2 regions of the Mycobacterium sp. 20KCMC460 genome follow, and region 2 is predicted to be linked to the other one. Evidence: predicted binding sites of a transcription regulator. Region 2 holds the regulator's gene; the other holds the start of a gene.

Region 1 (15,807 bases), 120 kb from region 2:
CTGGACCGGCACCTGGAGTTGCTGGCCGAGGCGCAGCGCCGCGACCACCGCAAGCTGGGGGTGGAGCTGGACCTGTTCAGCTTCCCCGACGAAATCGGTTCCGGACTGGCCGTTTTCCACCCCAAGGGCGGCATCGTGCGCCGCGAGCTGGAGGAGTACTCGCGGCAGAAGCACGAGCAGGCGGGCTACGAGTTCGTCAACACCCCGCACATCACCAAAGAGCAGCTCTACGTCACCTCGGGGCACCTGGAGTGGTACGCCGAGGGCATGTACCCGCCGATGCAGATCGACGCCGAGTACAACGAGGACGGCTCGGTGCGCAAGCCCGGCCAGAATTATTACCTCAAGCCGATGAACTGCCCGATGCACCATCTGATCTACCGGTCGCGTGGGCGTTCCTACCGCGAACTTCCGTTGCGGCTCTTCGAGTTCGGCAGCGTCTACCGGTTGGAGAAGTCGGGGGTGATCCACGGCCTGACCCGGGTGCGCGGCATGACCCAGGACGACGCCCACATCTACTGCACCCGCGAGCAGATGCGCGACGAGCTGACCTCGGTGCTGCGCTTCGTGCTCGACCTGCTGGCCGACTACGGCCTGGACGACTACTACCTGGAGCTGTCCACCAAGGACCCGGAGAAGTATGTGGGCTCCGACGAGGTGTGGGATGAGGCCACCGAGGTGCTGCGCGAGGTCGGTGAGGCGTCCGGGCTGCAGCTGGTTCCCGACCCGGGTGGCGCGGCGTTCTACGGGCCGAAGATCTCGGTGCAGGTCAAAGATGCGCTGGGCCGCAGCTGGCAGATGTCGACGTTGCAGGTCGACTTCAACATGCCGGAGCGCTTCGAGCTGGAATACACCGCCGCGGACGGCAGCCGACAGCGTCCGGTGCTGATCCACCGCGCGCTGTTCGGGTCGATCGAGCGGTTCTTCGGCATCCTCACCGAGCACTACGCGGGTGCGTTCCCGGCGTGGCTGGCGCCGATCCAGGTGGTGGGCATCCCGGTTGCCGACGAGCACCTGGACTATTTGAAAGATGTTGCCGCACAATTGAAGTCGCATGGTGTGCGGGTAGAGGTGGACGGCAGTGACGATCGGATGGCCAAGAAGATCGTCAACCACACCAACCAGAAGGTGCCGTTCATGCTGCTGGCCGGCGACCGCGACGTGCAGGCCGGCGCCGTCAGCTTCCGCTTCGCCGACCGCACCCAGATCAACGGGGTGCCGCGCGACGCCGCGGTGGCGGCCATCGCGGACTGGATCGCTCGTCGTGAAAACTCTTTTCCCACAGCGGAATTGGTGAAAGTTGGCGCTGGTGGGTGACTGTGGCTGACGACGACACGATCCTCGACCGCGGCGTCGGCGAGCGCGACCATCTACAGCGGTTGTGGACCCCCTACCGGATGAACTACCTCGCCGAGGGTCCGCTCAAGCGCGACGATGCCAACCCGTCGCAGCCGTTCACCGACATCCCGCAGATGTCCGACGAAGACGGTCTGGTGGTGGCGCGCGGCGAACTCGTCTACGCCGTGCTCAACCTCTATCCGTACAACCCGGGTCACCTGATGGTGGTGCCCTACCGGCGGGTCGCCGAGCTCGAAGACCTCACCGAAGCCGAGAGCGCCGAAGTGATGGCGTTCACCCAGAAGGCGATTCGGGTCATCAAGAACGTCTCGCGTCCACACGGTTTCAACGTCGGCATCAATCTGGGCACCTCGGCGGGCGGGTCGCTGGCCGAGCACCTGCACGTGCATGTGGTGCCGCGCTGGGGCGGGGACGCGAACTTCATCACCATCATCGGCGGCTCCAAGGTGATACCGCAGTTGCTGCGCGAAACCCGCCGTCTGCTGTCCGAGGAGTGGGCCCGACAGTCATGAGCAAGTTGCCGTTCCTGTCCCGCGCGTTCTTCGCCCGACTCACCGACCCGGTCGCGCGGACGGCCCTGCGGGTCGGCCTGACACCGGACGTCGTCACCGTCATCGGCACCATCGGCTCGGCGGCTGGGGCGCTGATCCTGTTCCCGATGGGCAAGTTGTTCGCCGGCGGCTGCGTGGTGTGGTTCTTCACCCTGTTCGACATGGCCGACGGGGCGATGGCCCGCGAGCGCGGCTTCGGCACCCGGTTCGGTGCGGTCCTGGACGCCACGTGCGACCGTCTCGGTGACGGCGCGGTGTTCTGCGGGCTGCTGTGGTGGATCGCGTTCCACAAGCACGACGAACCGTTGGCCGTGGCGACACTGATCTGCCTGGTCACCTCGCAGGTGATCTCCTACATCAAGGCCCGCGCCGAAGCCAGTGGACTGCGTGGCGACGGCGGGTTCATCGAACGCCCCGAACGGCTGATCATCGTGCTGGTCGGGGCCGGGGTGTCCGACTTTCCGTTCGTGCCGTGGCCGCCGGCGCTGCCGGTGGCGATGTGGCTGCTGGCGGTGCTGAGCCTGGTCACCTGCGCGCAGCGGTTGCACGCGGTGCGAACCTCACCCGGCGCCGTCGACCATCTGGCCCTGCCCGGAAAGAGCGAGCCGTGATCCCGCCGTCGATGAAACTCAGAGTGCCCGGCCGGCGGCCCCGCGAAGTTCTCACCGGCACCGCCACCGACTGGGCCTACGCCAGCGGCTGGATGGCGGTGCGCGCGCTACCGGAATTCGCCGCGCGCAACGCCTTCGACGCCGGCGCCCGCTACGCGGCACGCCGCGGCGGACCGTTGCAGCTGCGCAAGAACCTGGCGCGGGTCCTGGGTGTCAAACCCGCCGCGGTACCGGATTCGTTGATGCGCGAATCTCTGGCTTCATACGCCCGGTATTGGCGGGAGGCCTTCCGGCTGCCGACGATGGATCTGCGCGCGTTGACCGAGCGGCTGGACAGCTGCACCGGAGGACAGGACAACCTCAACGGTGCGCTGGCCCAGGGGCGCGGCGTGGTGCTGGCGCTGCCGCACAGCGGCAACTGGGACATGAACGGGGTGTGGCTGGCGCAAACCTACGGCACCTTCGCCACGGTCGCCGAGCGCCTCAAACCGGAGTCGCTGTACCGGCGCTTCATCGACTACCGCGAAGGCCTGGGCTTCGAGGTGATACCCCACTCCGGTGGCGAGCGGCCCGCTTTCGAAGTGCTGGCCGAGCGGCTGCGGGACAACCAGATCGTGGCGCTGATGGCCGAGCGCGACCTCACCCGCACCGGCGTCGAGGTCGACTTCTTCGGCGAACCCACCCGGATGCCGGCCGGGCCGGCCAAGCTCGCGATCGCGACTGGGGCCGCGCTGCTACCGTCGCACTGCTGGTTCGAGGGTGACAGCTGGGCCTGCAACATGCAGACGCCGCTGGATACCAGCAGCGGCGACGTCAGAGCCATCACCCAGGCCCTGGCCGACGAGTTCGCGCGCAATATCGCCGCCCATCCCGCAGACTGGCACATGCTGCAACCGCAGTGGTTGGCCGATCTGTCCGACGACCGTCGGGCGTGGTTGAAGGACGGCTGATGCGGATCGGGATGGTCTGCCCCTACTCGTTCGACGTGCCGGGCGGGGTCCAGTCGCATGTGCTGCAACTGGCCGAGGTGATGCGCTCCCGCGGGCACGACGTCAGCGTGCTGGCGCCGTCGTCGTCGGAAAGCGAGCTGCCCGACTACGTCGTCTCGGCCGGCCGGGCCGTCCCCATTCCCTACAACGGATCGGTGGCGCGGCTGCGGTTCGGCCCGGCCACCTACCGCAAGGTCAAGAAGTGGCTCTCCGACGGCGATTTCGACGTGCTGCACCTGCACGAGCCGAGCGCCCCCAGCTTGTCGCTGCTGGCGTTGAACATCGCCGAAGGCCCGATCGTGGCGACCTTCCACACCTCAGCCACCAAATCGGTGGCGCTGTCGGTGCTGGGCGGGATGTTGCGGCCCCGGTTTGAGAAGATCGTCGGCCGCATCGCGGTGTCCGATCTGGCGCGGCGCTGGCAGATGGAATCGCTGGGATCCGACGCGGTCGAGATCCCCAACGGCGTCGACGTCGACTTCTACGCCTCGGCGCCGATGATGGACGGCTATCCGCGGCCCGGTAAGACGGTGCTGTTCCTGGGGCGTTTCGACGAGCCACGCAAGGGCATGTCGACACTGCTGGAGGCGATGCCGACGGTGATCGAACGATTCCCCGACGTGCAGTTGTTGATCGTCGGCCGCGGCGATGATGACGAACTACGTTCGCAGGCAAGCGAGTTCGTCGAACACATCCGGATCTTGGGACAGGTGGACGACGACGGCAAGGCCTCGGCGATGTGCAGCGCCGACGTCTACTGTGCGCCCAACACCGGGGGTGAGAGCTTCGGGATCGTGCTGGTGGAGGCGATGGCCGCGGGCACCGCGGTGGTGGCCAGCGACCTGGACGCGTTCCGGCGGGTGCTGGAGGACGGCGAGGTCGGGCGGCTGGTGCCGGTCGACGACGCGACCGCGCTGGCCGAAGCGCTGATCACGGTGCTGGACGACGACGCACTGCGGAAGCGCTACGTGGTCGCCGCGCGGGAGGCGGTCCGGCGCTACGACTGGTCGGTGGTGGCCAGCCAGATCATGCGGGTCTACGAAACGGTGGCCGGGGCCGGCGTCAAGGTGCAGGTGGCCAGCTGATGGCGTGGCTGATCGCCGCGTTTGTCCTGCTGTTCGTGGTGCTGGTCGCCTTCGCGGCCTGGGGGTATCAGCGGGCGAACCGATTGAACCGGCTGCATGTGCGCTACGACCTGTCCTGGCAGGTACTGGACGGGGCGTTGGCCCGGCGCGCGGTGGTGGCCCGCGCGATCGCGATCGACGCGTACGGCAACGCGCCCGAGGGCAGACGGTTGGCGGCGCTGGCCGACGCCGCCGAGCGGGCGCCCCGCAGTGCACGCGAGACCGCGGAGAACGAACTCTCCGCGGCGCTGGCGATGGTGGATCCGGCGTCGGTGCCGGCCGGGCTGCTGGCCGAGCTGGCCGACGCCGAGGCCCGGGTACTGCTGGCCCGCAGGTTCCACAACGACGCGGTGCGAGACACCCTGGTGCTGGCCGAGCGGCGGATGGTGCGGTTGTTCCATCTGGGTGGAAGGGCGCCGCTGCCAACGTATTTCGAGATCGCCGAACGGCCGCACGCACAGGCGCACGCCCATCACGAGCTCAACCACCGCACCTCGGCGCGGGTGGTGCTGCTCGACGAATCCGGTGCCGTGCTGTTGCTGTGCGGCTCGGATCCCGCGATCGCCAATGCTCCCCGGTGGTGGTTCACCGTCGGCGGTGAAGTGCGGCCGGGGGAGCGGCTGGCCGAGACGGCCGCTCGGGAGCTGGCCGAGGAAACCGGGCTGCACGTGTCGCCGGCGGAGCTGTACGGGCCGATCTGGCGGCGCGACGAGGTATTCGAGTTCAACGGCTCGATGATCGACAGCGAAGAGTTCTACCTGGTGCATCGCACCCGGCGGTTCGAGCCCACGTTGGACGGACGCACCGAGCTGGAGCGCAGCTATATCCACGGTGCCCGGTGGTGTACGGCCCAGGACATTGCCGCACTGAACGCGGCTGGCGAGCGGGTTTACCCCCGCCAACTCGGCGAATTGCTGGCCGCCGCCAATGACGTGGCGGACAGCTCGACCGGCAGCGATACCGTTGTGCTGCAGTCGATTCGATAGTGGTTCGTGCCCCGCTAGAAGGGTGGTGGTTCGTCGTCGGGACTGGGTGGGGTGCATGCGGCGTAGTGCCAGTAGTCGGTGTCGGGGTTGTAGGCGGGGGTGGGGTCGGGGAGGCCGGCTGCGTGGCGGGTTTGGCGGTTGTGGCGGCGTTCGGCGGCTACGCGTGCGGCGTGGTGTTGGGCGCGGGTGCGGCGCCGGCGGGGCATCATGGTGTTGCGTTCGGCGCAGTAGTCCGCTGGGGTTTCGGTTTCGGGGCTGGGCATCCCGCCCACGGCCGCGCACAGGCTGGGGAACAGCAGGGCGCTGCCCGGGGTGCTGACGTGGACCTCACCGGCCGGGGAGGTCAGGATCAGGGTGCCGTCAGCGAGTTGTTTTTCCCGCCAGCCCCAGAACGATTTCACCAAATGATGTGTGCGGCAATAGCATTTGAGGTTGCCGGCGTGGGTGGGACCACCCTGGGCATACGGGATGGTGTGATCGACATCGCAGCGGCTGGCCGGCACCTCGCAGCCCGGCCAGCGACACGTCAAGTCCCGGCACCGCACGAAATCCGCCAGCGCAGCCGACGGCCGGTAACCGGGCTCGGGGGGCCGGTAGCCGGGATGGATCAACGGCACCTGCCGGGCACCCGCAGCGAGTTCGGCCAGCACTTCGGGGGTGATCAACCCGCCGGCTTCGAGCAGCGAGGCCGGGGTGGTGCCGGCGCCGGCCAGGGTGGCCTGCTCGGCGATCACATGAATGACCACCGCCGCGGTGGGGGTGCGCTGCCCGGCGGTGCACTCGGTGCGCCCGCAGCGACAGCCCAGCCGATCCGCCCCGGCCCCTAGCGCGCCCAGGGCATCGGCGCGGCGCTGGGCGGTGGTGCGCGGGTCGTGCGGGCACACCGTGGCCGCCAACGCGGTCAGCCGCGCGTCCAACGCGCGGGCATCCGGGGTGAACAACCCACCCTCGAGGTAGGTGATGCCCTCGTGGTCCTCGCTGAAGCAGACCTCGCGCTGCACGGCGCGGTCCTGGCGGCGGCGCACCGCATCCGCGTCGAGCCCGGCCACGATCGCATCGACCTTGCCCGCCAACCGGCCCGCGGTCAGCGAGGGCCAACGGGTCAAGTTGGCCGCGACCAACCCATCCACCCGCGCCAGCACCTCGGCATCGGTGATCAGATCCGTGCGCGAGACCACCGTGGCGAACGCGCAGAAATCGATGTCCCCGGCGCAGAACAACGCCGCCACTTTCGGCACCCGCTCGCGCATCGCGCGCGCCCAGCGCAGCTTGGTCTGCGCGCGGCGCTGACTGATCCGCAACCCCGCCGCCACCTCGGCGGCCACCGCCTCCATGGTGTCGATGGCCCACTGCTCGGTCTCCGCCGAGCGCGCCAACCGGTCTGCGAACAACCCGCCGATGGCCACCAACTGCGCGGCCACCGCCTGATTCTCCACCCGCGTAGCCGCACAAATCCCCGCCAACCAGCCCCGCGTCTGCTCGGTGTGGCCGACCAACGCCTCACGGTGATCCATCACACCGTCCATATAGGCGCGAAACCGCGCCAACTGCGCCTCCGACTCGGCACTCCCCGAGATCCGTTCGAACATGTGTTCGATACTACCACGTCCACCGCCTCTGGAACGGCCCGTCTCCGTTCTCGCTCAACGCAGCAGCCCGAGATCACCCAGCGCGTCGCTGAACCCCTGCACCGCGCCCTGCCCGAGCTGCGAGAGCACCACCGCCGGATCGACCTGCGGGAACAGCGCGAACGGCGTCGCCACGTCCTGGAAGCCGGTGCGGTCGTAGCCCAGCTCGACCAGCACCCGCAGATCGGGCTGGATCAGGTCGGCCAGCGGGTTCCCCAGCACCGGCAGGGCGCGTAGCGGCGCCAACAGCGGCAGATCGTGGGTGGGGATCAGGATGTAGGTGGTCAGGCTGCCCGGCGACACCGGCTGCACTATTCCCGACGCCAGCTGGGCGGCCGTCAGACTGTACGAAGGGTGGATGAGCGCGAAACCCAGCAGCGCGTTGGCCGTCGCGAACACGTTCAGCGGGTACTTCGGGAAGTCGGCGGCGCCGTCGTACTGGATCGCGTAATCGACGGTGGGGTAGGCGTTGGCCGGCGTCGCGCCGTTGAACGTGAAGCCGATGAACGGAATCGAAAAGCCTGGCAGTCGCGCCAGCAGGCCACCGTTGGGGCGGTCGGGGTTGGCGGTCAGGACGAAGGACAGCTCGTCGGTGCCCGGACGCACGCCGGCGGGCAGCGACTGCAGGTAACGCATCTCCATCGAGGCCACCACGGAACTCTGCGACAGCCCGTAGACGATGGTGTGCTGTCCCGCGGCGTGCAGGTCCATGATCGCGCTATTCAGGTATTGCACGCCCGCGGCCACCGATGCGTCCAGGGTCAGGCTGGTGGGCCCGGTGAGCGGAAACAGCTTGGACGGCGTCACCAGGAACTGGGCCGCATACGTCGGATGGTTCGGGCCGATGAAACTCTCGGCCATCGGGATCAGGCCCTTCCAGGGCAGCGGGCTGAGGCCGGTTCCGCCCATGATCAGCGCGGTGGTCGTCGGGGTGCCGGTACCCATCTGGCCTTCGTCGATGATCCGGACGCCGACGTTGCCGTCGCCGGGCAGCCCGATGCCGACAAGTCCGTTACCGATGTTGCCGATCCCGATGTTGAAGTCGCCGCGGTTGGAAACGCCGATGTTGCCGTTACCGGTGTTGCCGAAGCCGATGTTGTCGACGCCGGTGTTGCCGCTACCGAGGTTGAACGTGCCGTGCTGCCAGTCGATGGTGAGTGCGGGCAGTCCCGTCGCGGCGTAGGCCCGGGCGAGCTGGGTGACCACCTCCGACGCGGCGGCGTGGTAGCCGGCCATGACCGCCACGTCGGCGGCCCACATCTGCTCGTAGGCGGCCTCGGCGGCCGCGATCGCGGGTGCGTTCTGGCCGAGCAGGTTGGTCGCCACCAGCGACACCAGGGCAGAGCGGTTGGTGGCCACCGCTGCCGGATGCACGATGTTCGTTTGCGCCGCCTCGAACGCATCCGCTGCCGTTCGTGCCTGCGCAGCCGCTCGCTCGGCCTGCGTCGCTGCCGTCGTCAACCAGGCCAGATAGGGGGCGGCGGCGCGGGTCATCGCCTGCATAGCCGGGCCCTGCCAGGACCCATCGGCCAATCCCGCGGTGACCGAGGCGAACGAGCGGGCCGCGGCATCCAACTCCACGGCCAGGCCGTCCCAGGAAGCGGCCGCGCCCAGCAACGGACCCGGGCCCGCGCCGGCGAAGATGCGCGTCGAATTGAGTTCCGGCGGCAACACGGTGAAGTTCATCGCAACCGTCCAGGCGTCGAGCAGCAAAGCGACCTTATGCCAGGTCCGGCAGGTGTGCAGCAGAACAGCGGGAAGTTCGATTTGCCGGTGACCACTAGACTGAACCCCGGAATCCAGAGCCGAGGAGCGTAGTGAACACCCAGCAGAACGGGGCCCAGACCGGAACCGCCCGCGTCAAACGCGGCATGGCCGAGATGCTCAAGGGCGGCGTCATCATGGACGTCGTCACCCCTGAGCAGGCCCGCATCGCCGAAGGAGCGGGCGCGGTGGCCGTCATGGCGCTGGAGCGGGTGCCCGCCGACATCCGCGCCCAGGGCGGCGTCTCGCGGATGAGTGACCCCGACATGATCGAGGGCATCATCGAGGCGGTCACCATCCCGGTGATGGCTAAGGCCCGCATCGGGCACTTCGTCGAGGCGCAGATCCTGCAGAGCCTCGGCGTGGACTACATCGACGAGTCTGAGGTGCTGACTCCGGCCGACTACACCCACCACATCGACAAGTGGAAGTTCACCGTGCCGTTCGTGTGCGGGGCCACCAACCTGGGCGAGGCGTTGCGGCGCATCGCCGAAGGCGCGGCGATGATCCGCTCCAAGGGCGAAGCCGGCACCGGCGATGTGTCCAACGCCACCACGCACATGCGCGCCATCGGCGGCGAGATCCGCCGGCTGACGTCGCTGTCGGAGGACGAATTGTTTGTTGCGGCAAAGGAATTGCAGGCCCCCTACGACCTGGTTGTCGAGGTGGCTCGGGCCGGAAAGTTGCCGGTGACACTGTTCACCGCCGGCGGCATCGCCACGCCCGCCGATGCGGCGATGATGATGCAGCTCGGTGCCGAGGGGGTGTTCGTCGGATCGGGCATCTTCAAGTCCGGCGATCCGGCGCAACGCGCCGCCGCGATCGTCAAGGCCACCACGTTCTACGACGACCCCGACGTGCTGGCCAAGGTGTCGCGCGGGCTGGGCGAGGCGATGGTCGGTATCAACGTCGAGGAGATCGCGGAGCCGCACCGCCTCGCACAGCGCGGCTGGTAAGAACATTCCGTGGCGATCGAACAGATCCTCGATCTCGAGCAACTCGAGGTCAACATCTATCGCGGACGTGTGTTCAGCCCGGACTCGGGCCATTTCCAGCGCACGTTCGGCGGCCATGTGGCCGGTCAGTCGCTGGTGTCGGCGGTGCGCACGGTCGAGCCCGGCTTCCTGGTGCACTCGCTGCACGGCTACTTCATCCGGCCCGGCGACGCCAAGGCGCCCACCGTGTTCATCGTCGAACGCATCCGCGACGGCGGCTCGTTCTGCACCCGGCGGGTCAACGCCATCCAGCACGGGCAAACCATCTTCTCCATGTCGGCGTCGTTCCAGACCGATCAGGAGGGCATCAACCACCAGGACGCCATGCCGTCCGCGCCACCGCCGGACGGCCTGCCGGAACTGAGTTCGATGAAGGTGTTCGACGACGCCGGATTCAAGCAGTTCGAGGAGTGGGACATCTGCATCGTGCCGCGGGAGCAACTGCAGCCGGGCCCGGGCAAGGCCTCGACCCAGCAGGTGTGGTTCCGGCACCGCGACCCGCTGCCCGACGACCCGGTGCTGCACATCTGCGCGCTGGCCTACATGAGCGACCTCACGCTGCTGGGATCGGCCCAGGTCACCCACCTCGACGAGCGCGAGCATCTGCAGGTGGCGTCCCTGGATCACGCGATGTGGTTCATGCGCATGTTCCGCGCCGACGAGTGGTTGCTCTACGACCAGTCCTCGCCGTCGGCCTGCGGTGGCCGCGCGCTGTGCCAGGGCAAGATCTTCAACCAGTCCGGCGAAATGGTCGCGGCCGTCATGCAGGAAGGCTTGACCCGCTTCCCGCGTGACTACCAGTTGAATCCCCGGTGACGGCACCCAGGATCGGGGTACTCGCGCTGCAGGGCGATTCCCGCGAACACCTAGCCGCGCTACGCGAGGCCGGTGCCGAGGCCACGACGGTGCGCCGGCGCACCGAACTCGATGCGGTGGACGGTCTGGTGATCCCGGGTGGCGAATCGACGGCGATGAGTCACCTGCTGCGCGACTTCGACCTGCTCGAGCCGTTGCGCAACCGGTTGGCCGACGGACTGCCGGCCTACGGCGCGTGTGCCGGGATGATCCTGCTGGCCAGCGAGATTCTGGACGCCGGCAGCAAGGGCCGCGAAGCGCTGCCGCTGAACGGCATCGATATGACAGTGCGGCGCAACGCTTTTGGACGACAGGTCGATTCTTTCGAAGGTGACATCCCGTTCGAGGGGCTGGATTCGCCGGTGCGTGCGGTGTTCATCCGGGCGCCGTGGGTGGAACGGGTCGGCCCCGAGGTGCGGGTGCTGGCCCGAGCGGCCGGCCACATCGTCGCCGTGCGGCAGGACAAGGTATTGGCCACTGCGTTTCACCCCGAGATGACCGGTGACCGTCGGGTGCACCGGCTGTTCGTCGACATCGTCCGCGGGCGGGTCTAGGGCCCGTAATCGGGTAGCCGGATGTTCTCCGCGGCCACGCCACCGAACCTTCGGCCGAGGTGCTCGACGCTGGCCCGCACGGCGGGCTGCGCGACGGCACGCGCACCGGCATGCAGCATCCGGATACCCGCCCGGGTGCGGGGGTTGGCCCGGCGCAGCACCGCCGGCCGCACGTTTTGCGCGGCGCTGACATGCGGGCGCATGAAGTTTTCGTATCTGGACAGCGCCGCGGGGACGTCGTCGGTGCCTTATGCAGTGAGCGCAACGAGCCGTTGGTTGCGCGCGTCGATCTCCTCCTGAGTGGCCGGGACCAGGACGTCGCCGCCCGGGCCCGCGGTGCCCTGCGCATAGGTGACGTGCGGAAGCTGGTCGCGCTCGTATTGCCGGAACGCCGCCGCCACGTCGTCGCGGTGCTCGCGCAGCGCTTCGGCCAGCAGCCAGGCCCCGGTCATGGCCAGGCTGGTGCCGCGACCGGACAGGGGAGACGCGCAATACGCGGAGTCGCCGACCAGCACCACCCGGCCGCGGTGCCACGACGGCATGTGAATCTGGCTCACCGAATCGAAATAGAGCTCGGGGTCGCGGCACGCCGCATCGAGTAGCTCGGGAATCTTCCACTCGGCGTGGCCGGCGAAGGCGTCGCGCAGAATCTGCTGCTGCGCGGCCGGGTCGTGATAGTCGTAGTCGATCCATGGTGCCCGAAACATGAAGACCGCCAGCGCTTTATCGCGGTAGGTGGCTATTCCTGCCATCCGGCCGGGGTAGTTGTACATCGCTGAATGGCGCTCTTGCCGGATATGTCCGGGCAGGTCGGCCAGTGCCACGTAGAGCCCGAGGTGTCGCAGGAATCGCTCTTTGGGTCCGAAGGTGAGCCGGCGGGTGGCCGAGTGCATTCCGTCGGCGCCGACCACCACGTCGTAGCGCTGCCGCTCACCGGAGGCGAACTGCACGTCGACGCCGTCCCCGTCGTCGTGCAGCGCGGTGATCGACTCGCCGAAGCGCAACTCGGTGGTCGGGCTCAAGGCGGTGCGCAGCACGTGGGCGAGGTCCTCGCGCGGGATCTCGGTGTCGTCCGGGCAGTCGTTGAACTCGGTGTCGGGCAGTTCGGCGAGCAGGTCGCCGTTGCGGTCCACGAACTGCACGCGCTCGCTCATGTCCACCCGTCGGGCCCGGATGCCGTCGAGCACGCCCATCTCGGAGGCCACGGCGATGGCCTCGCCGCGGATGTCGATCGGGGAGCCGTTGACCCGCAGGTGGTAGGCGCGTTCGACGATGGTGACGTCGTGTTCGGCCAGGGTGATGCCACAGCTCAAGCCGGCCATTCCCGCGCCGGAGATCAGAATCCGCATCGCAGACCCCCTTCGTATAAGATACAAATCGTATCTAACCCACGCTAGCTCGATCGATTAGGAAACGCAATGTCTCTTAAGGGGGGCGAAGTTCCGCAGCGCCGGCGCGGCGAGGTGCTGGAGAAGGCGCTGCTCGACGCGGCGTGGGCCGAGCTGACCGAACGTGGCTACGACGACCTGACCATCGACGCCGTGGCCAACCGCGCCGGCACCAGCCGGGCGGTGCTCTACCGGCGCTGGCCGGGTAAGCAGGACCTGCTGTTGGCCGCCCTGATCCATCAGGTGAAATCCGACGTGGTGGCCGCACCCGACACCGGCAGCCTGCGTGGGGACATGCTGGCGTTGCTGCGCCGGGCCAACGAGGTGCGGTCTCGGCTGGCCACCCTGGTGTTCACCCGGCTGGGCGGCTACTACCGGGAGGCCGGCACCAACCTCGCCGAACTCTCCGCTTACGTGCAGGGCGGCCGCGAGACCGTCCTCGAGGAAGTCCTGGCGCAAGCCGTCGCGCGCGGCGAGATCCGGCCGGGCCAGGTCAGCGCACGAGTCGCACGGGTGCCCGTCGAACTGTTCCGCTATCAGTTGATGGCCACGCTGCAACCGGTTCCCGATCGTGAGCTCGAATCGATCGTCGACGAGGTGTTCATGCCGTTGGTGAGGCTCGGCGCAACCGCCACGTAGACTCGCTACGCGAACTTTTCACAGGGAAAGAGGTAGTCAGACCGATGAGCGGCCATTCCAAGTGGGCCACCACCAAGCACCAGAAGGCCGTCAAAGACGCGCGCCGCGGCAAGGAATTCGCGCGGCTGATCAAGAATATCGAGGTCGCCGCCCGGACCGGCGGCGGTGACCCAGCCGGTAACCCCACGCTCTACGACGCCATCCAGAAGGCCAAGAAGACCTCGGTACCCAACGACAACATCGAGCGGGCGCGCAAGCGCGGCGCCGGCGAGGAAGCCGGCGGCGCCGACTACCAAACCATCATGTACGAGGGCTACGGCCCGAACGGGGTGGCGGTGCTGATCGAGTGCCTGACCGACAACCGCAACCGCGCGGCCGGCGAGGTCCGGGTGGCGGTGACCCGCAACGGCGGCAACATGGCAGATCCGGGCTCGGTGTCCTACCTGTTCACCCGCAAGGGTGTGGTGACCCTGGAGAAGAACGGCCTGAGCGAGGACGACGTGCTGACCGCGGTCCTGGACGCCGGCGCCGAGGACGTCAACGATCTCGGTGACAGCTTTGAAATCATCTCGGAACCAACGGATCTGGTCGCCGTCCGGACCGCGTTGCAGGATGCCGGGATCGACTACGAATCCGCCGAGGCCAGCTTCCAGCCCTCGGTCAGCGTCCCGGTCGACGTGGAGGGGGCCCGCAAGGTGTTCAAACTCGTCGACGCGCTCGAAGACAGCGACGACGTGCAGAACGTGTGGACCAACGTCGATCTGTCCGACGAGGTGCTCGCCGCACTCGACGAGGGCTGACCTTAGGGTTGCCACCGGCTGACGGTGTGGACCACCGTCCCGCCGCCGGCGGATCGGCGGGGGTACAGGTGCCAGGTCTGCCATCGCCAGCCGGGGCCGTCGGGTTCGGCGGTAAGCGCGGTCAGCGCGGCATCGTCGCCGGGGAATACCCCACCGAGCCAACCGGTTTCGTGGGCGCACCGGTCGCGCAGTTCCTTCGCCAGGGCGCGGAAGGTGCCCTCGGAGTGCGCCTCGGTCAGTGATTCGAGGATGTAGCCGGGCGCCTCGGACTGCCCGGGCAGGTCGCCGTCGACCGCGCACGACACCTGTTCGGAGAAGCGTCGCGAGCCGTGCTCGACGGTCACGACGTGCGAGGCGCCCAACACCCCCAGTAGCAGCGTGCTGCCCCCGGGATGTGCCAGCCGAGAAGTGGCGAGCGGCTGTGGTGGTGGACCGTTGAGCGCCAGTGCCAGCCGGGCCCCGGAGACGTCGGCAGGGGTGACGGCAAGCTGATGGAGCGGCACCGGCCTTAACCTACTCATCGGTGCGTGTCCCTGCGCAGAGTTGTCGGACCTGGCCGCTAAGCTATCGAACAGCTGTTCGGAAACGACATGGGGAGCTGCGGTGCGGGTGATGGGCGTCGATCCCGGGTTGACGCGGTGCGGGTTGTCGCTGGTGGAGAGCGGGCGTGGCCGGCAGATCACCGCCCTCGACGTCGACGTGGTGCGCACTCCGTCGGATGTGCCGCTGCACCGCCGGCTGCTGGCCATCAGCGACGCGGTGGACCAATGGCTGGACACCCACCACCCGGACGTGCTGGCGATCGAGCGGGTGTTCTCCCAGTTGAACGTCTCCACGGCGATGGGTACCGCGCAGGCCGGCGGGGTGATCGCCCTGGCGGCCGCCAAGCGTGACATCGACGTGCACTTCCACACCCCCAGCGAGGTCAAAGCCGCGGTCACCGGCAACGGCGCCGCCGACAAGGCGCAGGTCACCGCGATGGTCACCAGAATCCTTGCGCTGCAAGCCAAACCGACCCCGGCTGACGCCGCCGACGCGCTGGCGCTGGCCATCTGTCACTGCTGGCGGGCGCCGATGCTGGCCCGGATGGCCGCCGCCGAAGCGCAGGCCGCCCAGCAGCGCGACAAGTACCTGGCGAAACTGAAGGCCGCCCGATGATCGCCTCGGTGCGCGGCGAGGTTCTCGATGTGGCGCTCGATCATGCCGTCATCGAGGCGGCCGGCGTCGGGTATCGGGTGAACGCGACTCCGTCGACGCTGGCCACGCTGCGTACCGGCACCGAGGCTCGGCTGATCACCGCGATGATCGTGCGCGAGGACTCGATGACGCTGTACGGGTTCGGTGACGTCGAGACCCGTGATCTGTTCCACACGCTGCTGTCGGTGTCCGGGGTGGGCCCGCGGCTGGCGATGGCGACCCTGGCCGTGCACGATGCGCCGGCCCTGCGGCAGGCGCTGGCGGACGGCGACGTCACCGCGCTGACCCGGGTGCCCGGCATCGGCAAGCGCGGTGCGGAGCGGATGATCCTGGAACTGCGCGACAAGATCGGTGCGGTGGCCGGTGC
Region 2 (15,807 bases):
CGGTGCGGCTGCTGTCCGAGCGGCTCGGTGTGCGACGGACCATCGGTCTGGGCACCGTCCCGATGGCCGTCCCGCACACCCGGCCCGTCACGATGACCGCACACTCCAACAACCCGGACCTCATCGGCGACTTTCAACCGTGGATCTCCGAGATCCAGGTCCCCGGAAGCGCGGCCAACCTGCTCGAATACCGCTTGGCCCAGCACGGCCACGAGGTCGTCGGATTCACCGTCCACGTCCCGCACTACCTGACCCAGACCGACTATCCCGCGGCAGCGCAGGCATTGCTCGAGCAGGTCGCCAAGACGGGCTCTCTGGAACTGCCGCTGACGGCGCTGGCCGAGGCGGCCGCCGAGATCCGGGCCAAAATCGACGAACAGGTTCGGGCGAGCGCGGAAGTCGCTCAAGTGGTGACGGCACTCGAGCGCCAGTACGATGCGTTCATCGACGCTCAGGAAAACAGGTCCTTGCTGACGCGAGACGAGGACCTGCCTAGCGGAGATGAACTCGGAGCAGAGTTCGAGCGTTTTCTGGCTCAGCAGGCCGAGAAGAAGCGTGACGACGACGACACGGGCTAACGCTGCGTGACGTCCTGACGACAACGAGGTTGGCGACATGCCCGAGCGGACGCGCAATCTTCGCCCGGTGCGGGAAGTGACATCCCCGTCGCTGCAGTACCGCACCATCCACGGCTACAAGCGGGCCTTCCGGATAGCGGGGTCCGGTCCGGCGATCCTGCTGATCCACGGCATCGGCGACAATTCGACGACCTGGGCGCCGATCCACGCCAAACTGGCTCAGCGCTTCACCGTGATCGCCCCGGACCTGTTGGGGCACGGCAAGTCCGACAAGCCGCGCGCCGACTACTCGGCCGCTGCCTACGCCAACGGCATGCGCGACCTGCTCAGCGTGCTCGACATCGAGCGGGTGACCATCGTCGGGCACTCTCTGGGCGGCGGTGTGGCGATGCAATTCGCTTACCAGTTTCCACATTTGGTCGACCGGCTGATCCTGGTGGGCGCCGGGGGCGTCACCAAGGACGTCAACATCGCGCTGCGGTTCGCGTCGCTGCCGATGGGCGCTGAAGCCTTGGCGCTGTTGCGGCTGCCGATGGTGCTGCCGGCGGTTCAGTTGCTCGGCCAGCTGGCCGGCCGCGCGCTGGGTTCGACGGCCATCGGCCGCGATCTGCCCAACATGTTGCGGATCCTGAACGACCTGCCCGAGCCGACCGCCTCGTCGGCGTTCACCCGCACGCTGCGAGCGGTGGTGGACTGGCGCGGACAGATCGTCACAATGCTGGACCGATGTTATCTGACCGAAGCCATCCCGGTGCAGATCGTCTGGGGCGAAAAGGATTCCGTGATCCCCGTCCAGCACGCCTACATGGCCCACGCCGCGATGCCCGGCTCTCGGATCGAGATATTCTCCGACGCCGGCCATTTCCCCTTCCACGACGACCCGGCCCGGTTCCTCGACGTCGTGCAGCGATTCATCGACAGCACCGTGCCCCCCGAATACGACCAGGCCGCGCTGCGGGAACTGCTTCGCTCCGGTGGCGGCGAGCGCACGATCACCGGGCCTGCCGACACCCGAGTCGCGGTGCTCAACGCCATGGGAGCCGACGAGCGCAGCGCAACCTAGGTCAGAAGCTTCATGACCGTCGACGTGACCGTGCTGCGGGTCTTCACCGACTCCGACGGCAGGTTCGGCAACCCGTTGGGGGTGGTGGACGCCGACGTGGTCGATGCCACCGAACGGCAGCGCGTCGCAACCGAATTAGGTTACAGCGAAACGGTTTTCGTCGAGATGCCGACCGCCGATTCCACTTCGGCTCAGGCCACCATCTACACACCGCTAATCGAGCTGCCCTTCGCCGGCCACCCGACCGTCGGCGCGTCGTGGTGGTTACGCGAACGCGGATTGCCGGTCAACACTCTGCAGGTGCCGGCCGGCCTGGTGCAGGTGAGCTACGAGGACGATCGCACCGCCATCGAGGCACCCGCGGAGTGGGCACCCGACTTCGCCATCCACGATCTGGAGTCACCGGACGCGGTCGTGTCCGCCGATCCCGCCGACTACTCCGACGATGTCGCGCACTACCTCTGGGCCTGGGCCGACCGGTCCGCCGGGGCTGTCCGGGCCCGGATGTTCGCCGCCAACCTGGGAGTGGCCGAGGACCAGGCAACCGGTTCGGCGGCCATGCGGCTGACCGACTACCTGAGCAGGGATCTGGTGATCACGCAGGGCAACGGATCGGTGATCGAAACCCGCTGGAGTCCGCGAACATGGGTCCGGATCGCCGGCCGCGTCACCGAAGACACTGTGCGACAGATCGATTGACGCGCACGCCGGTCAGGATTTGCGGTGTAGCACGGCCGACAGATGATGCTGCACGGGTTGACCGACCGCACCCATGCGCAGCGAATAGGACAACTGGTCGCCGTCGATTCGCAGGGAACGCCCAAGGGCGGTTACGTGTTTGGCTGTCGGCGTCAGACCGATATCGGAGGTGACCGTCTCCATTTCGATGACGTCACCGCTGACCGAGTAGTTACCGACCTCGATCTCGGTGACACCGCTGGGATGCGCCAGCACCAGCTCGAGGTGACCGCGTTGCGGCACCCGCAGATAGCCCGTTTCGGCGTGCAGCGGCTTCCCGTCGGTGACCGCCCTGGTCTTTTGCCCGTAGATCAGGAATGGCTTGCCGACGTGGGAGAACACCACCTCTTCGAGATATTCGAAGGGTTCGATCGTCGGATACTCACCGGAACCCTTTCCCGCCCAAGTACCCAGCAGCGGGGCCAGCTCGGCCAGTTCGGGGTGCAGTTCCGGCGTCACCGATGCCTGCTCAGTTGGGCGCCGACACGTTACGGTGAGCCCGCAGTGCCTCGATCTCGCGCTCGAAATCGTCTGCGGACGAGAAGGATCGGTACACCGAGGCGAAGCGCAGGTAGGCCACCTCGTCGAGGTCGCGCAGCGGACCCAGGATGGCCAGGCCAACCTCGTTACTGGGCACCTCCGGCCCGGCGGCCCGCACGGCATCTTCCACCTGCTGAGCCAGCAGGTTCAAGGCGTCATCGTCCACCTGGCGCCCCTGGCAGGCCCGCCGAACACCGCTGATGACTTTCTCGCGGCTGAACGGCTCGGTGACGCCGCTGCGCTTGACTACCGCGAGCACCGCGGTTTCCACGGTGGTGAACCGGCGTCCGCACTCCGGACAGGATCGACGACGACGAATTGCCTGGCCTTCGTCGGTTTCCCGGGAGTCGATCACTCGGGAGTCGGGATGCCGGCAGAACGGGCAATGCATGGCCGCTCCTTCGCCGCGCTGACGTTACGGGGTCCGCAGAACACCCCGAGAGTACCCGTGCGCCGCTCAGCCGGGCCAATGCGCACGCTAGGAGTAGATCCTCCTCGATCTCTGGTAGTGGAAAAGCGCTGGTGCGCTTACCTATTCAAGCTGCGGCGGCGATGGACGTCAGCCGACCGGCGCGATCAGTGTCTGCCCCGCCGAGACTGACCCCGAGTCCAGCGCGTTCAGGTCGCGGATGCGTTCGACGACGTCGTGAACGGGCGCGCCGGGAGCGACCCGGGCGGCCAGGTCCTGCAAAGACTCCCCCGGCTCGACTCGCACCACGGCCAATGCGGCAGGCATCTTGCTCGTCGACTCGGCCGAGTCACCGTTGATGATGCTGCCGAAGTTCGCCATCAGCCCCAGCCAGACGGTGATGACCCCGGCGAGGAGAGCCAGGCCGATCGTCGTCCGCACGCTGACCGGCCGGCGGTGGTGCGTGGCGGTGGACCGAACGACGCCGGTGCCGTAGTACTGCATCGGCGCACCGGCGGGTCGGGGCCGGCCCCGGCCGGACCGACCGGTTGCGCCCCGCCCGATAGGAGGGAGACTCACTGGCGGGCCTGTTGACAGGCCTGTTCAGCGGGCTCTGCGTGCTGCCGTTGCGGTGCGGACCCGCGTAGATGAGTGTCATGCCGTTCCCTCCGGTCGACTACATATCGCTCGTGTGTTCGACACTAGTCGCTCATGTGTTCGATATCCGAACATTTGAGCGAGGCGTGTCGCACGAGCAAAACGGTAGAGCACACCACCGACAGGGTTTAGTCGGTGCAACCAGCTGGTGACTGTTAAATACCCGATCCATCGGTAAGTTACACACTTGTGATTCGACGAATTTGCGCAGATCGACGCGCCCGATCCGGACCCCGACGCGCCGGTCGAACACATGTTTGATTCTTGACGCGGATGCGGTTACATTCGGAGCCATGAGCGACAGCAACGACACCTCGGGCTTGCACGCGGTCGACAACGCGCTGACTGAGCGGCAGCGCACCATCCTGGAAGTAATCCGCTCCTCGGTGACCACCCGCGGGTATCCGCCGAGCATCCGCGAGATCGGTGACGCGGTGGGCCTGACGTCGACGTCGTCAGTAGCACATCAGCTGCGCACCCTGGAGCGCAAAGGTTACCTACGCCGCGACCCGAACCGACCGCGCGCGGTTGACGTGCGCGGCGCCGATGACGCAGTGACACCGCCGGTTACCGACGTTGCCGGTTCCGACGCATTACCAGAACCCACCTTCGTCCCCGTTCTCGGACGGATCGCCGCAGGCGGTCCTATCCTCGCCGAAGAGGCCGTCGAGGACGTCTTCCCGCTGCCGCGCGAGCTGGTCGGGGAAGGGACGCTGTTCCTGCTCAAGGTTGTCGGTGAATCGATGGTCGAAGCCGCGATCTGCGACGGCGACTGGGTGGTCGTGCGTCAGCAGAACGTCGCCGACAACGGTGACATCGTGGCCGCCATGATCGACGGCGAAGCGACCGTGAAGACGTTCAAGCGGGCCGGCGGTCAGGTGTGGCTGATGCCGCACAACCCCGCGTTCGATCCCATTCCCGGTAACGACGCGATCGTGCTCGGCAAAGTCGTCACCGTTATCCGCAAGGTCTAACCCGGCGCCGGCGCGAGCGCTTAATCAGCTCGCACGAAGCCATTGGCTCGGGCAGCGTCCTCGGTGGCGAACCAGATTTCGGCCAAGGTGTCGTGGTACAGCACGCTGCTGGGCGTGTAGTACAGGCCGAACCGGGCGCTGGCCTTGATCGGATAGCCGTCCGGCGCGCGATACGGGTCATCGTCAAGCGGCAGATGGATGGTGGGACGCACTGCGGCGCTGCCCGCGGGCACTGCCACCGGCGCCTCGGCCCGCGGCGCAGCCGCATACGGCGTATCGGCCTCCGCGGTGTACCCGGCTGGCTCCGCAGCTGCATGCCGGCCCGTCCGAACCTCGGGGACGGGGGCGGCCTCCGGCGGAGACGCGAAGTCCGGCGACTCCTCGTCGGCGGGTTCGGTCTCGTCGGTTTCGGCATATGTGGATTCGGTGTAGGCGGACTCCGCAGCTGCGTTTTCGGCGAAAGCGTGTTCGGCGAAAGCGGATTCGGCAGCAGCCGATTCAGTATCGGCGGGTTCGGCGTCGGCGTAGAAGTCGTTCAGGTACTCATCGTCCGGGAAGCTCTCCGGCACATCGCTTTCCAGCGCATCCACTTCCGGCACGCCGATGCCGGGCAAGTGCGTCTGCGGCACCATGACGTCGGTTTCGAAAACTTCCGGCGTGACGGGCTCGGCGGCCGCCGGTTCCTCCACGATCAACTCGCCGGAGGCACTGCGCGTCACGATCGGAATCGGAGTGGTGCCCACCGCGTCGGGATCCTCGTCGTCGCCGAACTCCGCGAGCTCCCCCGACTCGTAACCCTCGTCGCCCACAGCCGCATATTCGGCGAATTCGTCGTCATACTCGTCGTCGAGGCGCGGCTCAGCGTCGGCAACGTCGCGATCGATGTCGCCGCCGACGTCCCGGCCGGGCTCCGCGCCGCCGACCAGCCCGCCCCGGGACCAGCTGACCCGCCCGGCCGGACCGGAGTCGGCATGCTCCTCGAACTGCTCGTCGACGGGCGGGAATCGCTCGGAACCGTAGTCGATGTCGTCGTGCCCCCAGGGCACGTCGGCGCGGGGCTCGTAGCCGGCGCCCACATCGAGTTCCGGTTCTCGTTCGTACTCGGGTACAACCTGGCCGGCGGCGCGGCGACGGCGCATGCCCACCAACACCAATACGAACATCAGCAGGAGCAGCAGCACCGGTACGGCCGCGACCAGCCACCACCAGTGGAAGGTGAACTTCTTAGCCGGCGGCGGGGACGCGGAGTTACTCGGCTGGTTCTGCCCCGCGACCTGCAGGCCGGACAGCAACGGCGCCAAGTTCGACGGATCGGTGCTGAAGGCGTTCTTGGCGCGGTTCCACGAGATCTTGCCGCCGGTGAACTTCTGCGACACCACGTCGCCGTCCATGGTCTGGTCCCCAACGGGGGCGCCGAGTTTCCCGGTGGGGCCCTTGAGCTTGTCCCACGCGGCCTTCATGGCACCGCGCACCACGAACGCGCCGTGATCGGGCGTCCAGAAGATCACCGGCTTGTCGGCGGCGGAGAATGTCGCGATCCGGCTGGCGGGCGTGATGCCGCCGTCGGCCTCATTGGCGGTGGGAAAACCCAGGTCGCTGCTGACCGGTCCCCCGACCGCCTCGTACTTCTGCAGAATCGGCCCTTCGACCGCATTGGCTCCGGTGGCCGGGCTGAAGAAAATCTTGCCGCCGTTGAAGTCCTGGACGATCCCGTCGCCGCCGATCGGATATTGACCGCCCTTCTTGGCGCCCAATGGGCCGTTCGCTCCGCCGGCGGCGCGCCAGGACATGTTGATGGCTGCCGTGGGGTCGATCGCTACCTGCAGGCCCTTGAGCTGCTCGGCCAGGGTCGCGGGATTGGTGGTGAACTCCTTGGTCTTGCGGTTCCAGGACACCTCGCCACCGGTGAACTTCTGGGAGGTCACCTCGCCGTCGTAGGTTTCGTCACCGATCGGGGCGCCCAGCACGCCGCCCGAACTGCCCAACTTGTCCCACGCCGCGTTGAGCGCGCCGCGAACCACGAACGCGCCGTGGTCGGGGGTCCAGAAGATCACCGGGTTGTCGCTGGCGGCGAAGGTGCTGACCCGGCTGTCGGGTCCGGCCAGGCCGGGAACCTCGTTGATGGTCGGGAAACCCAGATCGCTGCCTGCCGGACCGCCCAGCGCCTCGTACTTGGCCAGGATCGGTCCGAACATGTATTTGGCGCCGGTGGCCGGCGTGTAGAACATCTTGCCGCCGTCGAATTCCAGTGCGAATCCGTCCCCGACGGGATATACGTCGCCTTTGCGGGCTCCCAGCGTCGACGTGTCGCCGCCGGCTTTCTCCCAAGCGGCCATCATGGCCGCCTCGGCATCGCCGATCGGGGACGCCGAGACGGTCGGCGCCATCAGCGTGACGGCCAGCGCAGTAGCCGCCAAGCCGAGTAACGCCCGCCCGAACAGCCTGCTCAATTGACCTCTCTGCCCGTTCACCAAGCCTCCCAGCCGATGCCCTGCCCACCTGGCGAGCCGGCGGATTCACCGCCGTGGGCCGTTTCCCCGCAACGGTCCGCATCGTCGCCGGGCTCGCATTACTTTGCTCTTGCGAACGAGAAATGCGAAGTCAAATTGTAGATATTACGGAAACGGATACCGAGCCGATGTCGAAATGATGCCGTGCCGCGCTCGTGTCGCGAACACGCGGCGTGCGGAACTCCCGGGCGAGCTGGGGTGGCGAGGGGACTTTGCCGATGCCTGGGCGGAGGTCAGACGCCTAGGCCGCGGCCGATGATCTCTTTCATGATCTCGGTGGTGCCGCCGTAGATCGTCTGCACCCGAGCATCGAGATACGCCCGGGCGACCGGGTATTCGCGCATGTAGCCGTACCCGCCGTGCAGCTGTAGGCACCGGTCGATCAGCTGGACCTGCTTCTCGGTCGAGTACCACTTAGCCATCGCGGCCTGCTCGGCCGTCAGCTTGCCTTCCAGGTGCAGCGCCAGGAACTGGTCGACCATGATGCGCACCACGGTCGCCTCGGTGGCCAACTCGGCCAGCAGGAACCGGCTGTTCTGGAAACTGCCGATCGGCTTGCCGAACGCCTTGCGTTCCTTGGTGTACTGCAGCGTCTGTTCGAGCACGGTTTCCATGGCGGTGGCCGCCATCACCGCGATGTTGATCCGCTCCTGGGGCAGGTTCTGCATCAGGTAGATGAAGCCGAGGCCCTCCTCGCCGAGCAGGTTCTCGACGGGCACGTGCACATCGGTGAACGACAGCTCCGCGGTGTCCTGGGCGTCCAAACCGATCTTGTCCAGGTGGCGGCCCCGCTCGAAACCCTCCATGCCGCGCTCGACCACCAGCAGGCTGAAGCCCTGCGCACCCTTCTCGGGGTCGGTCTGGGCGACCACGATGACCAGGTCGGAGTTGATGCCGTTGGTGATGAACGTCTTCGAACCGTTCAGGACGTAGTGGTCGCCCTGCTTGACCGCCCTGGTCTTGATGCCCTGCAGGTCACTGCCGGTACCCGGCTCGGTCATCGCGATCGCGGTGATCAGTTCGCCGGTGCAGAACTTGGGCAGCCAGCGCTGCTTCTGCTCTTCGTTGGTCAACTTCAGCAGGTAGGGCGCCACGACGTCGTTGTGCAGACCGAACCCGATGCCGCTGTAGCGTCCGGCGGTGGTCTCCTCGGTGACGATGGTGTTGTAGCGAAAATCCGGATTGCCGCCGCCGCCGTACTCCTCCGGGACGGCCATCCCGAGGAAGCCCTGTTTGCCGGCCTCCAGCCATACGCCGCGGTCGACGATCTTGGCTTTCTCCCATTCCTCGTGATGAGGCGCGACATGGCGGTCCAGAAAGGCCCGGTAGGACTCGCGGAACAAGTCGTGCTCGGGTTCGAAAAGCGTGCGCTGGTATTTGACGGCACCGCTCATGCGTGCGACCTCCGGGTAGCGAAAATTTGGCAGACCTGCCACCAACATATACCAACCGGGCGGTTGGTCGGCGGCAGGCGTGGCCGGACGCCCCGACGGCTGATCGCAGCGGTCAGGCCCCCCGACCGAAATCGTGCAGGGTGGCGGCCAGAGCCGCCGGCACCCGGGCCTTGATCCGCGTGCCGTCCGCCTGATGCTCCGCCTGCTGCACCCGACCCTCGGCATGCAGCCGGGCGACCAGGTCACCGCGCTCGTAGGGGATCACCACGTCCACCGCGGCGTCGGTCGGACCCACGAGTTCGGCCATCCGAACACGCAGCGCGTCGATCCCCTCCCCGGTGCGCGCGGAGACGAAGACGGCGCCGGGCAGTTCGTGACGCAACTTGGCCAGCATCAGGCCGCTTGCCGCGTCCACCTTGTTCACCACCACCAACTCCGGTGGCGCCGCGGTGTCGTGGTCGGCGATGACCTCGGAGATCACCTGCCGAACCGCGCTGATCTGGGCCAGCGGGTTGACGTCGGAGCCGTCGACGACGTGCACCAGCAGGTCCGCGTCCACCACCTCCTCCAGAGTGGACCGAAACGCCTCGACCAACTGGGTGGGCAAGTGCCGCACGAACCCGACGGTGTCGGTGAGCACGTACGGCCGGCCGTCCTCGAACTCGGCGCGCCGCGTCGTGGGCTCCAGCGTGGCGAACAGCGCGTCCTGGACCAGCACTCCCGCCCCGGTCAGCGCGTTGAGCAGGCTCGACTTGCCGGCGTTGGTGTACCCGACGATGGCGATCGACGCCATGTCGGCGTGCAGCCGGCGACTGCGCTGGGTGTCGCGCACCTGCTTCATCGCCTTGATGTCGCGGCGCAGCTTGGACATCCGCTCGCGGATGCGGCGCCGATCGGTCTCGATCTTGGTTTCACCCGGGCCGCGCAGGCCCACCCCACCACCGCTGCCACCGGCGCGACCGCCGGCCTGCCGCGACATCGACTCACCCCAGCCGCGCAGGCGCGGCAGCATGTATTCCATCTGCGCCAGCGCTACCTGTGCCTTGCCCTCCCGGCTGGTGGCGTGCTGGGCGAAGATGTCCAGGATCAACGCGGTGCGGTCGATGACCTTGACCTTGACGGCCTTCTCCAGCGCCGTCAGCTGGGCCGGGGACAGCTCGCCGTCGCAGATCACCGTGTCGGCGCCGGTGGCGATCACCACTTCGCGCAGCTCCTGGGCCTTGCCGGAGCCGATATAGGTGGACGGGTCGGGGCGGTCGCGGCGCTGAATGAGGCCTTCGAGGACCTCGGAGCCAGCGGTTTCGGCCAGCGCCGCCAGCTCCTCCATACTGGCCTGGTTGTCGGCTGAGGTCCCCTCGGTCCACACGCCGACCAGCACCACCCGCTCCAGGCGCAGCTGCCGGTATTCGACTTCGGAGACGTCGGTGAGTTCGGTCGACAGCCCGGCGACGCGGCGCAGCGCGGATCGATCTTCGAGCGCGAGCTCACCGAGGCTGGGTTCTGGAATGCCCGTTTCGGGCGAATCTGGATAATTCATAAGCGCTTTCGATGGTGGCACGTCGCGGGCGGCGATGCACCTGAATATCAGGCCGGTGAGTCCCACCAGGCGTCGTCGAGCTCGCCGCGGGCCACCAGCACCGACGGCCCGCGCAGGAAGCTGGTGGCCTCGGTGACGGTGACGACGACGTCGCCGCCGGGAACGCGCACGGTCAGGGTTCCGGTCTGCGCACCCTCGGATGCCAGCGCCGCGACGGCGGCCGCGACCGTTCCGGTGCCGCACGACCGGGTCTCGCCGACACCACGTTCGTGGACGCGCATGGTGACCATGCCGTCGGCGGGGGCGGTGAGAACCTCGACGTTGACACCTTCGGGGAATTGCGCGGTATCGAAGGTGACCGGCGCCGCGACGTCCAGGGCGGCCAGCGCGGTGGCGGTCAGTTGCGGATCGACGCACGCCAGGTGCGGGTTGCCCACGTCGACCGCCACTCCGGCGAATCGCCTGCCGCCGACCGTAGCTTCGCCGCGGCCGAGCACATTCGCCTTGCCCATGTCGACGGTGACGTCGGCGTTGGTCTGGTCGACGTGGTGCAGGGTCACCGGCCGGGGTCCGGCCAGGGAGCCGACCACGAACTCGTCGCGCGTCTCCAGCCCGCTGGCACGCAGGTAGTGGGCGAACACCCGCACGCCGTTGCCGCACATCTGCGCGGTCGAGCCGTCGGCGTTGCGGTAATCCATGTACCAGTCGCCGGGGCACACGCCATCGGGCAGCCGATCGAGCACGCCGGCGGCCTGCGCGGCCCCGGCGGTGGTGACCCGCAGCACACCGTCGGCGCCCAGGCCGCGGCGCCGGTCGCACAACGCGGCGACCTTGGCGGCGGGCAACCCCACCCGGCAATCGACGTCGGGCAGCAGCACGAAGTCGTTCTGGGTGCCGTGACCCTTGGCGAAGAACACCGGATCAGCCTACGAACTCAGCCTGAGCGTTGCCAGGCCCGCAGCGTTTGATCGACCGCGTCGGCCGCGGTCGCATCGATCCAATGCACGCGGTGGTCGCGGCGAAACCACGATCGTTGCCGTCGCACATAGCGCCTGGTGCCGAAAAAGGTCTGCTGCTGCGCGTCGTCGAGTAGTTCGGCGGTTCCGCCGGCGTCCAGTGCCTCGATGACTTGCGCGTAACCCAGCGCGCGGGCGGCGGTGACGCCGTCGCGCAGGCCGCGACCGAGTAGCGTCCGCACCTCGTCGACCAACCCTTCGGTGAACATCAGCTCGGTGCGCCGCGCCAGGCGTTCGTCGAGAATCGTTGTGTCACAATCCAACCCAACGATCGCGGTGTTCCACCGGGGGACACCGATGCGCGGCGCGGACGCGGCGAACGGCTGCCCGGTGAGCTCGATTACCTCCAGCGCCCGCACCGTGCGCCGGCCGTCGGTGGGCAGAATCGCCGCGGCCGCGACGGGATCCCGGCGGGCCAGTTCGTCGTGCAGCCGGGCCACCCCGATCTCGGCCAGCCGTTGTTCCCAGCGGGCGCGTACGGCCGGATCGGTCGCCGGGAAGGACCAGTCGTCCAGCAGGGATTGGATGTAGAGCATCGACCCGCCGACCACGACCGGGACGGCCGCCCGGGCCCGGATCGCCTCGATGTCGGCGACGGCCGCCTGCTGATAGCGGGCAACGGTGGCGGTTTCGGTGACGTCGAGGACGTCGAGCTGGTGGTGCGGGATGCCGCGGCGCTGGGCGACCGGCAACTTGGCGGTCCCGATGTCCATGCCGCGGTAGAGCTGCATCGCGTCGGCGTTGACGATCTCCGCCGCGCCGCCCAACCGGTCCACGACGTCGAGCGCAAGTTGCGATTTGCCGGTGCCGGTCGGGCCGATGATCGCCAGCGGTCTCATGGTTGCCAGACACCGGCGAAGTAGCCCACCCCGTAGGGCGCCCCCCGGTAGAGCTCCTTGGCCGACCGCGGTCCGGGTTCGGCCAGACCGGCCAGCACCTGGAAGGCGACCCGACCCAGGACCCGGTCCGGCAGCCGGGCCAGGGCGCCGATGTCACCGGCGGCGAGCGCATCGTCGAGGACCAGCTGCGGAGGGGCGCCGCTGGGGTCGTAGCCGCCGGGCGCGCTCGGGGTCAGGGTGTTCACGCCGTCGGCGACGACCAGCACACCGATCGGCTCGGATTCGCCGTCGATCTCAATACGCAACCGGCGCCCGCACGCGAGCGCGCCGGCGGGGTCCCGGTCGGCGGCATACGCCCGGACCTGCACGCTGCCGTCAGGTCGGGCCCGGCCGCGGACCCACCCAGCCAGCAGCGCGCACAACGGCAGGTCGGTCGGCTGGCGGCTTCCCGGCGCGAGAGCCACGGGTACGTCGACGCCGAATCCCGCGAAGGTTCCGGCGCACTCCGGGCCCAGGGTGGCGTCGGTGCCCGCAATGCCCACGGCGATCCACCGGGCCGGCAACACCGCGGCCGCGGCCAGTACCGCCGTCCGCAGCTCACTCGTCTCGGCGGCGGCCGCCCCAGCCAGGTCCGGGACCAGCACCGGCGCGGAAGGGACGATCGCGATCGCGCTCAGCACGCCACCAAACTAGCTGGACGTCACCCAGTCGTCGGCCCCCACGCCGGCTCCTCGGCCGCGATGACGGGAGCGGCGGGTCGGGCCGGGGCGGTGGGGGCTTCAGCTTCGGCTTCGGCCTCGGCCTCGATCGTGGCGGCCTCGCCGCGAGCCAGCGCCACCGTCGCGGCGATCACCATGGCGACGGCCGCACCCAGGCCGACCCACTCGAAGCCGTCGGCCCGCAGCGTCTCCCCCAGGACCGTGATACCCAGCACCGTGGCCACCACCGGCTTGGCCACCGTCATCGTCGGCAGCGATGCCGTCAGCACGCCGGCGCGGAACGCCGACTGCTGGAAAATCATCCCGCACAGCATCATCACCAGCCACGGGATGAATTCCGGCGCGCTGATCGCGGCCAAGAAACCCCGCGTGTGCAGCACGTCGACGACGCCTTTGGTCAGCACGGCGAACAAGGCCAGCGAGGAACCCGCGACGAAGGCCAGCAGCACCGCTGCCTGCGGGCGGCCCGACCACACCTTTGCCGCGATCACACAGGACACCAACAGCGGACCCATCACCACGGCCACGATCAGCCACGTCGACAGCGGTGCCCGGTCATGTCCGGCCGTCGGGTCACCGACTGAGATGACCACCGCCAGAGACGCGGCCAGCACACTCGCCCAGATCCACTCCGACCGGGTGATGCGGTGGTGGGTCAGGCGCGAGTAGATCGGCAGAGCGAACAGCAGGGCCGTCACCTGCAGCGCCGTCACCAGCATCACCGACGCCCAGATCAGCGCCACCGCCTGCAGGCTGTAGTTGAGGATGGCGCACAGACCGCCCGTCCACCAGCGCGCGTCACGCAGGGACATGCCGAACAGCTTGAGATGGCCGACCTGCTCGTCGGTGATCTCGTGCGCCGAGCGCTGGCGGATCACGTCGCCCGTCGCCGAGGCCAGCGCCGCGAACAGGGCGATGATCCCGGCGATCGCAACCATTGACATGGGTGACCCTCATTCCCAACTTCGCCGCCAGCGTCCCCCCGTCAGGTCTACGGACACCTGATATTCGCTGGCAGTTCAACCAATACTGTATGGCTCTGCAGAGACACTGAACAGTGCTGCGGCCGGTCGCCAATCCGTTTCGCGCCCTTGGAAACCTCCCGACGGTTACCTCGCCCCAGAGCCTTGCCAGCGAAACTTCAGCTCCGCCCAGAGCCGGTTATGTGGCGGCTGTGAGAATGCTCCGCGCCCGCCGACGTCCCCTCGTTACGGTACCCGGCCGCGAGCAGTCCCCGCCGGGTGCAATCCAACGGGAACCGATTCGTTACGCACCCTGTCACGGCGGGAAAAAGCATCGGTGCCCAAAGGTGGCCGCGTACCGCCTGCCAAACTGCTTGAATACTGGTGGGGAACCGGTCGGCAGAGCACCAGAGCTGCCGGTCGTCTTGGGTGCCGCTTCGCGCGGCAGCTGCGCGGGATCTCGACCGCGTGACGGAGAAGGATAGGTGACGAGCGCAATGACGGGTGACCAGCCCAGCGGCAACGACTCAGCAGGGTCGATCAGTGAAACATCCGCCAGGCCGGTACCCGGCCCGCGCCCAGGTCCCGGGCCCCGGCCCGGTCCGGCGCCGGGTACCCGACCCACGGTCACCCACCACGTGTCCAAGCACCCGCCCAGCGATCCGCACAAGTTCGGGCGGGTCGACGACGACGGCACCGTATGGCTGATCACCGCGTCCGGCGAGCGTGTTGTCGGCTCCTGGCAAGCCGGTGACCCCGAAGCCGCGTTTTCCCATTTCGGGCGGCGTTTCGACGACCTGAGCACCGAAGTCTCGCTGATGGAAGAGCGGCTGGTGTCCGGCACCGGGGATCCCCGCAAGATCAGCGCCCACGCCGCCGCACTGGCCGAGACGTTGCCCACGGCTGCGGTGCTCGGCGACGTGGACGCGATCGCCCGCCGGCTGGACGATATCCAGGCGCGCATCGACGTGTACGTCACGGCGCACCGGTCCAGGCGCGAAGAGCATCGGATCGCCCAGACCGCCCGCAAGGAGGCGCTGGCCGCCGAGGCGGAGGAGCTGGCCACCAACTCGACGCACTGGAAAGTCGCCGGCGACCGGCTGCGGGCCATCCTCGATGAGTGGAAGACGATCAGCGGGCTGGACCGCAAGGTCGACGACGCGTTGTGGAAGCGCTACTCCACCGCGCGGGAGACCTTCAACCGGCGGCGCGGTTCCCACTTCGCCGAACTGGACCGGGAGCGCTCGGGCATCCGTGCGGCCAAGGAGCGGCTCTGTGAGCGCGCCGAAGCGCTGTCCGACTCGACGGACTGGGCGGCCACCAGCGCCGAGTTCCGCAAGCTGCTGACCGAGTGGAAGGCGGCGGGACGCGCCAGCAAGGACGTCGACGACGCGCTGTGGCGCCGGTTCAAGGCCGCTCAAGACACGTTCTTCAAGGCCCGCAACGCCGTCACCGCGGAAAAGGACGCCGAGCAGCGGGCCAATGCCGCCGCCAAAGAGGCCCTGCTGGCCGAAGCGGAGAAGATCGACACCAGCAATCACGACGCCGCGCGCGCCGCGCTGCGCGCGATCGCCGACAAATGGGATGCGATCGGCAAGGTGCCGCGGGAGCGGTCCGCCGATCTGGAGCGGCGGCTGCGGGCGATCGAGAAGAAGGTGCGTGACGCAGGCGAGTCGGACTGGGCGGACCCGCAGGCGCAGGCCCGCGCCGAGCAGTTCCGGGCCCGCGCCGAGCAGTACGAACAGCAGGCGGCCAAGGCCGAGGCGGCGGGCAAGACCAAAGAAGCCGATCAGGCCAGGGCCAACGCCGAGCAGTGGCAGCAGTGGGCCGACGCCGCGGCCAAGGCGCTGACCCGCAGGTCCTAGCGTTCG

Evidence for each region. The regulator LexA, encoded in region 2, represses DNA repair genes until DNA is damaged. The targets are predictions, from matches to a motif close to CGAACANNTGTTCG.
Region 1: a site for LexA is predicted at 7,203-7,216, ahead of MKCMC460_RS12180 (HNH endonuclease signature motif containing protein). Genes of this name have one in related genera too.

What each region holds. Positions count from the first base shown of each region.
Region 1 is NZ_AP025524.1:2,566,202-2,582,008, forward strand. It holds gene thrS (threonine--tRNA ligase) at 1-1,317, shown strand, start outside; gene MKCMC460_RS12155 (HIT domain-containing protein) at 1,320-1,871, shown strand; gene pgsA (phosphatidylinositol phosphate synthase) at 1,868-2,521, shown strand; gene MKCMC460_RS12165 (phosphatidylinositol mannoside acyltransferase) at 2,533-3,471, shown strand; gene MKCMC460_RS12170 (glycosyltransferase family 4 protein) at 3,471-4,595, shown strand; gene MKCMC460_RS12175 (NUDIX hydrolase) at 4,595-5,620, shown strand; gene MKCMC460_RS12180 (HNH endonuclease signature motif containing protein) at 5,635-7,146, opposite strand; gene MKCMC460_RS12185 (PE-PPE domain-containing protein) at 7,264-8,934, opposite strand; gene pdxS (pyridoxal 5'-phosphate synthase lyase subunit PdxS) at 9,066-9,968, shown strand; gene tesB (acyl-CoA thioesterase II) at 9,978-10,823, shown strand; gene pdxT (pyridoxal 5'-phosphate synthase glutaminase subunit PdxT) at 10,820-11,416, shown strand; gene MKCMC460_RS12205 (hypothetical protein) at 11,413-11,619, opposite strand; gene MKCMC460_RS12210 (FAD-dependent monooxygenase) at 11,665-12,765, opposite strand; gene MKCMC460_RS12215 (TetR/AcrR family transcriptional regulator) at 12,835-13,443, shown strand; gene MKCMC460_RS12220 (YebC/PmpR family DNA-binding transcriptional regulator) at 13,488-14,243, shown strand; gene MKCMC460_RS12225 (DUF2617 family protein) at 14,246-14,746, opposite strand; gene ruvC (crossover junction endodeoxyribonuclease RuvC) at 14,847-15,401, shown strand; gene ruvA (Holliday junction branch migration protein RuvA) at 15,398-15,807, shown strand, end outside.
Region 2 is NZ_AP025524.1:2,450,570-2,466,376, reverse strand. It holds gene MKCMC460_RS11575 (proteasome assembly chaperone family protein) at 1-578, shown strand, start outside; gene MKCMC460_RS11570 (alpha/beta fold hydrolase) at 616-1,641, shown strand; gene MKCMC460_RS11565 (PhzF family phenazine biosynthesis protein) at 1,654-2,340, shown strand; gene MKCMC460_RS11560 (peroxynitrite isomerase) at 2,353-2,838, opposite strand; gene nrdR (transcriptional regulator NrdR) at 2,849-3,310, opposite strand; gene MKCMC460_RS11550 (LysM peptidoglycan-binding domain-containing protein) at 3,479-3,832, opposite strand; gene lexA (transcriptional repressor LexA) at 4,279-4,959, shown strand; gene MKCMC460_RS11540 (LGFP repeat-containing protein) at 4,980-7,430, opposite strand; gene MKCMC460_RS11535 (acyl-CoA dehydrogenase family protein) at 7,703-8,863, opposite strand; gene hflX (GTPase HflX) at 8,976-10,400, opposite strand; gene dapF (diaminopimelate epimerase) at 10,448-11,317, opposite strand; gene miaA (tRNA (adenosine(37)-N6)-dimethylallyltransferase MiaA) at 11,335-12,255, opposite strand; gene MKCMC460_RS11515 (hypothetical protein) at 12,252-12,935, opposite strand; gene MKCMC460_RS11510 (DMT family transporter) at 12,956-13,918, opposite strand; gene MKCMC460_RS11505 (DUF349 domain-containing protein) at 14,434-15,801, shown strand; gene MKCMC460_RS11500 (hypothetical protein) at 15,798-15,807, opposite strand, start outside.